Regions from separate parts of the Aliiglaciecola sp. LCG003 genome, predicted to be linked through region 1. Evidence: predicted binding sites of a transcription regulator. Region 1 holds the regulator's gene; the other holds the start of a gene.
The links. The regulator sigma-54, encoded in region 1, starts transcription at its own class of promoters, with help from an activator protein. The targets are predictions, from matches to a motif close to GTTGGCACGNNNNTNGNNT.
Positions count from the first base shown of each region.

Region 2: the regulator sigma-54 is predicted to act here: its motif matches at 3,347-3,365, upstream of QR722_RS13195 (FimV/HubP family polar landmark protein).

Region 1 is NZ_CP128185.1:3,726,691-3,732,434, forward strand. Features, by position in the region: gene lptA (lipopolysaccharide transport periplasmic protein LptA) at 1-172, shown strand, start outside; gene lptB (LPS export ABC transporter ATP-binding protein) at 172-897, shown strand; gene QR722_RS16225 (RNA polymerase factor sigma-54) at 960-2,435, shown strand; gene hpf (ribosome hibernation promoting factor) at 2,462-2,749, shown strand; gene ptsN (PTS IIA-like nitrogen regulatory protein PtsN) at 2,768-3,214, shown strand; gene rapZ (RNase adapter RapZ) at 3,211-4,056, shown strand; gene QR722_RS16245 (HPr family phosphocarrier protein) at 4,074-4,328, shown strand; gene mgtE (magnesium transporter) at 4,444-5,744, shown strand, end outside.
Region 2 is NZ_CP128185.1:3,039,136-3,044,879, reverse strand. Features, by position in the region: gene QR722_RS13210 (alpha/beta fold hydrolase) at 1-691, shown strand, start outside; gene QR722_RS13205 (4-phosphoerythronate dehydrogenase) at 898-2,019, shown strand; gene QR722_RS13200 (aspartate-semialdehyde dehydrogenase) at 2,071-3,087, shown strand; gene QR722_RS13195 (FimV/HubP family polar landmark protein) at 3,577-5,744, shown strand, end outside.

The DNA of each region.
Region 1 (5,744 bases):
TTTAGTTAAGGGTGAGTCGATTATCTTTAATATGGAACTGGAACAACTGGTAGCAGAGAGCAGCGACAACGGTGAAGGTGGAGTAACCGCGATTTTTCAGCCGGACAGTTTACGCAAAAAATCAGATGATAAAGAATCTGAGCAGCAACTTGAACAGGATAAAAAACCTTAATGGCTACCTTAAGAGCAACCAATCTAGCCAAAGCGTACAAATCTAGACAAGTAGTACGCGACGTTAGCTTAGAGGTGTCCACTGGACAAATTGTCGGTTTGTTGGGTCCCAATGGCGCGGGTAAAACCACTACATTCTATATGATAGTGGGCTTGGTGCCCTTGGATAAAGGCGAGATCATGATTGATCAGAAAGAACTGACCTTTCAGCCCATGCATATCAGAGCCCGCGAAGGTATAGGTTATTTACCTCAAGAGTCGTCCATCTTTCGCAAGCTTACTGTGTATCAAAATATTATGGCTATTTTGCAAACCCGCAAAGAGCTAAGCGCTACACAGCGAGAAGAACAAGCCGATTCTTTGTTAGATGAATTCAATATTAACCACATTCGAAACAGTTTAGGAATGAGCCTGTCTGGTGGCGAAAGACGACGAGTTGAAATTGCCAGGGCCTTGGCTGCATCCCCCGAGTTTATTCTGCTTGATGAACCTTTTGCTGGTGTTGATCCTATTTCGGTAAATGATATAAAAAAGATTATTCAACACTTGCGCGAGCGAGGTATTGGGGTGTTAATAACGGATCATAATGTTCGGGAAACTTTGGATGTCTGTGAAAAAGCCTATATAGTAAGTCATGGTGAACTGATCGCATCAGGCACCGCAGAAGAAGTATTAAATAATCAACAAGTGAGAGATGTATACCTTGGTGAGCAATTCAAGCTATAGTTAAGGTATCAAGAATTTAACCCACAGCTTTCTGGCTAACTGAGTAAGAACTTAAAAAATAAATGAAACCCTCGTTACAGTTAAAATTTAGCCAACAACTCACAATGACTCCGCAGCTTCAGCAGGCTATTCGATTGCTGCAACTGTCGACCCTTGATCTCCAACAGGAAATACAAGAGGCGCTTGAGTCTAATCCGTTATTGGAGATAGAAGAAGGCTCTGATGGCCCTAGCGGTGACGCTGCATTAGCTGAAAATAATGGTAACGAAGCGGACGAGATTATCTCTGCAAGTGCCGACACTATGGACACAAATGAGGCATTAGAGAAAAACGATTTACCTGACGAATTACCCATTGATAGTACTTGGGATGACTACATTAGCGCGTCTTCCGCTCCGGCTTCCATCAGCGGTGGTGGTGGTGATGATGACCAAATATTTCAAGGTGAAACCACAGACAACATCCAAGATCATTTGTTGTGGCAAATGCGCCTCACTCATTTTTCCGATTTAGATATCGCCATCGCTACCGCAATTATTGATTCAATTGATGAATCTGGCTATTTAACCATGAGCACCGAAGAGGTGTTAGCCAGTCTCGATGATGATGAAGTAGAGCTTGACGAAGTAGAATGCGTACTCAAGCGCATTCAAATGTTTGATCCCATAGGCTCAGGTTCTCGCTCCCCACAAGAATGCCTAATGATTCAGCTCAATCAATTTTCAGCGGACACACCTTGGTTAGCTGAGGCTAAATTATTAATTGGTGAGCATGCGGAACTTCTCGGCAGTAAAGATTATCGTACTCTTATGCGTAAGACGCGTTTGAAAGAAGAAGAGTTACGGGAAGCCATGCGCTTGTTGCAAACATTGAATCCACGTCCTGGAAGTGCATTACTTATTGGTGAGCCTGAATATGTTATTCCTGATGTAACGGTAATGAAAAAAAGTGGCAGATGGCAAGTCGAATTAAATCCAGACAGCTTGCCCAAGTTAAACGTGAATCAGCAATATGCAGCAATGAGCCGTAGTGCCAAAAATACCAGTGACAGCCAATTTATCCGTTCTCATATGCAAGAAGCCAAATGGTTTATTAAAAGCCTTGAAAGCCGAAATGATACCTTGTTAAAAGTGGCCAATTGTATCGTTCAACAGCAAATTGGATTTTTCGAGCACGGCCCGGAAATGATGAAACCTATGGTGTTAAATGACGTCGCGGAAATGGTCGACATGCATGAATCAACCATTTCAAGGGTAACTACGCAAAAGTATATGCATACACCCCGTGGGATTTTTGAATTAAAATACTTTTTCTCAAGCCACGTGGCGACTGACTCAGGTGGAGAATGTTCATCTACCGCCATACGCGCTCTGATTAAAAAGCTGGTAGCGTCTGAAATTACGACGAAACCATTAAGCGATAGCAAAATTGCTCAACTGTTGGCTGACCAAGGTATACAGGTTGCCCGACGGACCATAGCAAAATATCGGGAGTCTCTTTCGATCCCACCGTCTAATCAACGCAAGAGCCTGCTGTAGGCTCATCAACAGAAGGAAGACGCTTTATGCAAATTAACCTTACTGGCCATCATGTAGAAATTACAGATTCATTGCGAGACTATGTAGACACGAAATTTACTAAGTTAGAACGACATTTTGACCATATAAACAATGTTCATGTAATCCTAAATGTCGAGAAACTCAATCAAAAAGCCGAAGCAACCGTTCACATGACAGGAGGCGAAGTTTTCGCCACTTCTGAGCATAACGACATGTATGCGGCTATTGATAGTTTGATTGACAAGCTTGATCGACAGGTGATCAAGCATAAGGAAAAAGTTAAGCGCCATTAACCTAAAATTTGAATCTTAATGGAAATTAGAGACATACTTACTCCTGACTGCACAAGCTGTGCAGTTCAGGGGACGAGCAAAAAGCGTATATTAGAAATCATCAGTCAACTCGCAGCCCAAAAGCTGCCCGACATTGATCAAACCGATATACTTACGAGCCTGTTAAGTCGTGAAAAACTTGGTAGCACTGGAATTGGTAATGGCATTGCGTTACCCCATGGCCGTTTGCAAGGCATTGATAAGGTTTTGGCCATATTAATAACCTGTAAACCCGCTATAGCCTTTGATGCTATAGATAATTGTCCGGTTGACATTTTCTTCGCCATTTTGGTTCCTGAAGAACAAGCCCAAGGGCATTTGCAAACCTTGGCAACCATAGCAACTAGACTCAGTGATAAGGAAGTCCTTAAAGTACTCCGAAAATGCGAGACTGATGGGCAATTGTATGAGGCAATCATTGGATGAAATTGATCATCATAAGTGGCCGTTCTGGCTCAGGTAAGTCTATCGCTCTGCGGGCCTTAGAAGATTTAGGTTATTACTGTGTTGATAATATTCCGGTCAACTTACTACCCACCCTTACTCACACAGTGGTGGACGAATACGATCAGGTGGCAGTCAGTATCGATGTACGGAATTTACCTAAGATCCCGGGGGAATTAGTAGAGATACTTGACTACTTACCCTCCACTTGGGATATGACCATTGTCTATCTAGATGCCAGCGACGATATGCTGATAAAACGATTCAGCGAAACCCGTCGTCTGCACCCTCTTTCACGCCAGAACAAATCTTTGTCTGATGCAATTCAAGCCGAAGGACAGCTATTAGCGCCTATCGCTGAGCGAGCCGATTTATACCTGGATACTGATAAATTATCGGTACATCAACTAGCTGAATTAGTTCGTGAACGTATCTTAGGTAAAAAGAGCTCAAGATTAGTATTGGTATTTGAATCATTTGGCTTTAAGTACGGGATCCCTAAAGACGCCGACTATGTGTTTGATGCCCGCTTCTTACCCAACCCACACTGGGAGCCGGATTTAAAACATCTTACGGGCCTTGATGCTGCGGTTGAAATATTTCTTGGCTCTCAACCTATAGTGACTAAATTTATTTGGCAAATCCAAAACTTAATCTCCACATGGCTGCCCCACCTAGAACGTAACAATCGCAGTTATGTGACAGTAGCTATCGGGTGCACTGGGGGTCAACATCGTTCGGTATTTGTGGCCGAATCCTTAGCCAAGACCTTTGGGGCGTCCCATCCAGATGTTCAGATCCGTCACCGAGAATTAAACCGTTGATCCGTTGTGAAAGGAAAATGGTTATCGTCAACAAACTCGGCCTTCACGCCCGAGCAGCGACTCAACTGGTTAAACTCGCCACCCAATTTGATGCCGAAGTCACCTTGCAACAAGGTAAAAAAAGCACTTCCGCTGTCAGTGTGCTTGGATTGATGATGTTAGAAAGTTATCAGGGCCGCGAGGTTACTGTGATCAGCGAAGGGCCAGATGCAGAAATTGCTATGGAAGCCATTGAAAAGTTGATTGTCGAAAAATTCAACGAACAAGAATAAGCTCATCCTGCAAAAATATAAACAAACGATGCAGAAGCTAATATAATTGCTGACCTGACTCCCTTACTCCACTAAACTATTAATAAGTTTAATCTTTTCATCAAGCTGTAGGTTCATGGCAGAAGCCCTAGAAGTTAAGCACGCCCAACGACAGCTCAAGGCAATTAATCAAGCCTTGAGTAGTGGCCGTTTTGTGCATGTGCACAAAGTGCTTCACGATATGCCTGCTAGTGATATAGCCCTACTGCTTGAATCAACTCCGACCAAATCTAGGTACGAGTTGTGGCAGATGCTTGACCCTGATTTTTACGGTGATGTTCTCGAAGAACTGTCAGAGGATGTCCGTAATGGCATTATCGGTCAAATGGTGCCAGAAAAAGTGGTCGATGCCCTTGAAGATATGGACATCGATGATTTGGCCGAAACCCTCAGCAGCCTGCCACAATCGGTCAGTAATGATGTGCTGCAGTCCATGGACGAGCAAGATCGTTTGCGCGCAGTAAAAGCCCTATCTTATGGAGAGGATACTGCCGGCTTTATTATGAATACCGACACCATCACCCTGCGTGCTGATGTCACTATCGAAGTAATACTAAGATATCTGCGCTTGCGAGGTGAAATACCAGAAAGTACCGATACCTTTTATGTGGTCAGTCGCAATGACACCTTAATCGGTACAGTCGCGGTAACCAAACTGCTTACTGCGTTACCCGAGCTGTCGATTAGCGATTTAATGGATGAAGAGCCAGAAGCTATCCCGATAGACATGCCTGAGAAAGATGTAGCCAAATTATTTGCTCGCTATAATTGGTTGTCTGCACCAGTTGTAGATGAAAACCACCAGCTTTTAGGTCGAATTACCATTGATGATGTTGTCGATATCATTCGTGAAGACGCTGAGCACTCAATGATGAGTATGGCCGGTTTGGACGATGAAGAAGATACCTTTGCGCCGGTGTTACAAAGTACCCAAAGGCGTTCGGTGTGGCTGGCGGTCAATTTGGTGACAGCCTTACTCGCGGCTGCAGTCAGTGATTTATTTGAAGCAACACTGAGTCAATTAGCGGTCCTTGCAATCCTCAATACCATAGTGCCCAGTATGGGCGGGGTCGCAGGCAACCAAACCTTGACTCTGGTTATCCGCGGTATGGCACTGGGTCATGTTAGCGCCGGAAACTCCAAGTTTTTGATCACTAAAGAACTGGCTATCGGCTTCTTCAACGGTATGATTTGGGCGGTGCTCATTGCCACCGTGATAGCGCTATGGAAACAAGATTGGATGCTTGGCGGGGTGATAGCCTTTGCGATGATGATCAATATGGTAGCCGCAGGCCTCGCTGGCGCAACCTTACCTTTGGTGATGAAACGTCTGAAAATTGATCCTGCATTGGCCGGAAGCGTAATCCTCACGACCAT
Region 2 (5,744 bases), 690 kb from region 1:
TGTAACTTTAGATTTACTTGGTTATGGCTTGTCTGACAAACCCTACCCACATCAATATAGGCTAATGCAGCAAGCCGATATTGTGGAGGGACTTGTGGCCCATTTAGGCTTATCTAACGTGCATATTCTGGCACATGACTATGGCGACTCAGTGGCCCAAGAACTCCTCAGTCGACACTATACTTGTGACTTAACGTGGCAGATTCCTTCAATATGCTTTTTAAACGGAGGTTTGTTTTCTGAAGCGCACCGGCCGTTGTTCAGGCAAAAATTGTTGAAAAGCTTTTTAGGCCCTATGCTGGCTAAACGGATGAATAAAGGATCACTAGAAAAGAGTTTCAACAATATTTTCGGTAAGCAAACCCCGCTCAAAGCAGCAGAAATTGATGTACTGTGGCAACTGCTCACACACAATAACGGCATCAGGATACTGCCTGCGATGTTGAAATATATTGATGAGCGTAAAGTAAACCGCGACCGTTGGGTTGAAGCCATGCAATTGAGTAAGGTGCCGCTGCATTTTATCAATGGTGTGCAAGATCCCATCTCTGGTCAGCACATGGTGGAGCGATATCAACAGTTGCTTGACAAAGCCGATTGTGCCTGTCTTCCTTGTGGCCACTATCCGCATTTGGAAATGCCCGAGAAAGTTCTAGAGTGTTATTTAACTTTTCGCCAATCGCTATCTTAAGACGAAAACGTCAAGCAAAATTCCACTTAAAAGCCGTGACAATAAAAATATATGGGCTAAGCGAATGCCATGTATCTTGGTAATAAAAATTGTTGGGATGATCATTTTTAATCCCAGTTGAGCTACCAATTGTCGTATTATAGCTGAGCGTTTTCATTTTCTGGGCAAGCAGCCTGAACATTGTCTTAAATGAGTATTTATAGTTTATGAATATACTGTACGAAGATTCCATGCCTTTTGCCGAACACTTTTTTGCCGACTTAGGACAGTGTCAGGCGTTCTCCAGCGGCGCAATTCAGCCAGAAGATATTGCTGACACCCATGTGTTGCTAGTGCGCTCAACCACCAAAGTTAATCAATCCTTGCTGCATTTAGCTAAGAATTTGAAATATGTCGCCACGGCAACCGCCGGTTCAGATCATTTGGATAAAAATTATTTAGACAGCCATGCATTGCCTTGGGGAAGCGCGGCTGGCTGCAACGCTGTTGCCGTAGCTGAATACGTTTTAAGTTGTATGTTTAATCATTACTATGCTGATATCGAGGCACTGCAAAATAAAACCGTGGGTATTGTGGGAGCAGGTCACGTAGGCAGTGCACTGCAGAAGCGCCTTCAAACCATTGGGATACAGACTTTGCTTTGTGATCCTCCACTGGAACAGACCGATGATCCGCGTAGGTTTTCCAGTTTGGACGATATTTGCCAGTGCGACGTTATTAGCTTGCATGTACCCCTTATTGTGGAGGGTGAGCACCCGACCTTTCATATGTTCGATGCGCAACGTTTAGCAGCACTAAAACCAGAACAATTGTTGATCAATGCTTGCAGAGGGGAAGTGTTGAACAACCAGGCAGCCTTAGCATTGTATCGTCAAGGGAAAAAGCTGAATTTAATGTTGGATGTATGGGAAAATGAACCCAACATTGACTTCAACCTTGTTAATAAAACCCTGATCGCAACTGCTCATATTGCCGGACATACCTTAGAGGGAAAGGCGCGGGGCACTTATATGCTGTATCAACAAGTGTGCGAACGCTTTGGTCATGAACAGAAGTTGTCGTTTGAAAGTTGTTTGCCCCCTTGCGAGCCTCTGGATTTCAGCGTACAACCTGAGGACTCACCCTTGCAACAGGTGAAGCAGGTTATCTTAGCTACCTATGATGTAAAACAAGACAGCCATGAGTTTAAAGGGGAGGTAAAAAGTGCTGCTCAATTTGTTTATAGCCGAAAACACTATGCTATAAGAAGAGAATTTGCTTCAGTCCCTTTAAAAACTGGAAATTTTGCTCCAACCAAGGCAATCTACGATCTTGGTTTCCAGGGCTAATTGGCACCTGAGAATAACTGTATTTTAATTGATAATTGGAGTGATGCATTAATGTCTCGTGCTTTCGATGTTGCTGTCCTTGGAGCAACCGGTCTCGTTGGTCAACATATGATAGAAATTCTAGAACAAAGAGATTTTCCAGTAAATAAACTCTATCCTCTAGCGAGCAGCCGTTCTGCTGGTGGAAAGGTGACCTTTAAAGGCAAAGAGATTACGGTACTTGATGCTGATGAGTTTGATTGGAGTCAGGCTCAACTAGGTTTTTTCTCTGCCGGTGGAAGCGTGTCAGAGAAGTTTGCCCCTATAGCTGCTGAAGCTGGTTGTGTGGTCATCGATAATACCTCTCACTTCCGTTATGAACCTGACATCCCACTGGTTGTGCCTGAAGTCAATCCTAATGCCCTAGCTGATTTTAGAAATCGTAATATCATTGCCAATCCAAATTGCTCTACCATTCAAATGTTAGTGGCACTTAAACCGATCCAAGATGCTGTGGGGATCGCTAGAATAAACGTTGCTACTTATCAATCTGTCTCAGGTGCTGGAAAGTCTGCAATGGAAGAGTTAGCTCGTCAAACCACTGACTTGTTAAGTGGCAGAGAAATTAAGCCTAAAGCATTTAGTCGCCAGATTGCCTTTAATGTGATCCCACAAATCGACATGTTTATGGATAATGATTACACCAAAGAAGAAATGAAAATGGTCTGGGAAACTCAGAAAATAATGGGTGACGATAGTATTCGGGTTAATGCGACTGCGGTGCGAGTTCCAGTATTCTTTGGTCATGGCGAGGCAATTCATATTGAAACCCATTCACCAATTGATGCCCAAGATGTGAAAGCCTTGCTCGCTAATGCGCCTGGTGTGACTTTGTTAGAAAATAATGAAGATTTTCCTACCCAAGTTGGCAATGCAAGTGGCACCGATGATGTTTATGTTGGTCGGGTTAGAAATGATATTTCTCATCCAAACGGAATCAACCTGTGGGTTGTGTCGGACAACGTCCGCAAAGGTGCAGCGACCAACAGTATCCAGATTGCAGAAGTATTGATTCGAGATTATATGTAGTCTTTATGCCTAATGCAGTGGTCAATATCCACTGGAAAAGCCAGCAGCCTTTTTGACTGCTGGCTTTTTTTTTGCGGGATACAGCAATGAATAAATTGGTATTGCTCATAAAAATTGTTACTTTGTCGATACATAGCTAATGATGAATATTTGACGGTGTAAATGATTGGCACAAACGCTTATGGCGTGCAGCTGGACAAGTAGAACATATCCACTTGGTAGTTTATATTTATGAATACAATCACATATCTATTTTCAGGTTGGAATGACTTTTGCTATCCTGTATAAGTCAGCAACGGTTGCCAATAAAATGACGAGACGCTGTTTGTGACATTTTATGCTGTGTTTCAGCTTAAAGTAGAAACTGGGATTGAACAATCAATATGGCTGCAATTGAGCCCTGATTAATTTTTTGCAATTTTATCTTTGGAAAGAGACAGGCACCCCAGTCTCATAATAATTATTCTAACAGGACGACGATACAATCATATGAATTTGCGACAGGTAGTGTTTTTGCTAATTGCAGCTGTTGGAGTTTGGTCTTTAAGCACCAGCATCGAAGCTCAGCAAGTTCAAATTAAAGGTCCGAAGAATAGCAGTAGCCAGCTTTCGGGTAATGTTTACGGTCCTATCAAACCTAGTGACACCCTGTGGCGTATCGCCAGTCGTTATCGCCAGAATTCCGATCTTTCGGTTTATCAGGTCATGCAAGCCATCTATGAACTCAACCCAGAAGCTTTTGAAAATAGTAATTTTAATCACTTAGTTGATGGTTCTATTTTGAAACTGCCATCAGAACGCTACATTGCTAGAATTGACCAGAAGCAAGCTAGATTAAAGGCTGAAGCTGATGATTCCAATTGGCAGACTGATCCAGCTAACATACCCGTGGCGGCCAAGGCAGCAGAAATAACAACAGCCGTCAGCAAAGAGGATCTTACCGCCACCAAGCAGGGGATTGAAGACAAGTTAACGGCACTTGATGCGGAACAAAATCGCCAGTTCATGGCAATCCGGCAGCAATTTGCCGAGTCTATTAATAGCGTACAGTCGTTGTTGGACGAAAATCGGAAATTGGTTGACCGATTAGATAATGTAGATAGTGATATCTCTAGTCTGCGGGGCAGAGTAGATGAAGAACTTCAAGTTCAAATGGATCAAATGTTAGCCTTGCAAAATGAGTTGCTGTCAATTTCTAGGCAAGCTGAAGCTCAGCGCAAGGCAGAACTTGAACAAGACAATCTAGCTTGGCTAACAGACCCACTGTTCCTTATTCTATTATCTGTTCTCTTATCGATCAGTTTGCTAGGCGCATTGGCAATGTGGATGATCCGGAAAAACCGCTCTTCCATTTCAGATAGCGATTCTGCTTTAAGTGACAATCATGCCGCTGTGCTTGAACAAAGCGATGAGATGGATGATTTAGCCGATGCATTGACGAATGAATTAAACGGTGACATCGAAGAGCAAGCAGACGACGATTTATTTGCAGACGATGATTTGCTCGATGATGTGTTGTCGGATGAATTAGAGGAATCATTAGATTCTAAGTTGGATGACGATTTTGAGAACTTTGATGATTTAGATGATGACAGTCTTGACCCCATTGTTGAAGAGACAAGTGAGGAAAACGACGAAGATGACGGCCTGCTTGATCAGAACGATCTTGATAGCCTATTTGACGAAGATGATGATTTACTTGCTGAAATTGAAGGGGATAGTGACGAAGCATTAGATCAACAAACACTTGAAGACTCGTCGCTGGTTGACGACCTAGTTGAAAATGAAGATTCAAGTAACGCTGCCCCCGAGACTGAACAAAATGTCGCGGATGAAACAGAAATCGTAGATATTGATGCTATTTTAGATAGTACAGCTGAGCCTTCAGATCAGCCTGTTGCCCCTGCTCCAGTCACGTCTGTAGTTGATGAGGAGCCTGAAAAGCCCGAAATTAGCATCGATGAGTTGTTAGAACAGCCCGAACCCGAACTTCCTGAGTCAATTATTGATAATGATTCCGAATTGATGAGCGAGGCGATGTTGCAAAACATTGACCGTGAAATTACGAGTCAAAATGTTCAACTCGATAATATCACCGATGAATTGCTCACAGAGATAGAGCAATTAGAGCAGATGGGCAGCATGGTCGGTGATCTTGATGATGACGATTCAGAGCAAGATGCTGAGTCCGACACGGCAAATCTAAGCGAGCCTCAAATGGGTATTCAGGAGCTTGATTCAATTTCCGACGGCCTAGAGGATATGATAGAAGAAGATGACAGTGACGAAATGCTCGCAGAATTGGATGATATTCTAGTCAAATCAACTAATACCGATGTAGTCGAAAGTGATGAAATCGATAGCGACGATGCGCTTATGGACAGTGACGACGTCGATGCACTATTGGCGCAGCAGACGCTAACTAATCAAGGTGTTGAGTCATTATCTGCAGATGAATTGCTTGCAGAAATGGATATGGGCGATGATGAATCCGGTCAGCAGGACCAAAATATTGCCGCGGAAGTGCCAAAATCACAGCCAGAAAGCATTGAGGTAACCGACAGCTTAGACAACGCGGTAGACACCCAGGCCGACGAAGAGCAAATTGACATTGATTCTATCCTGGCCGACAGCGCTGAGATCTCGTTTGAACAAGA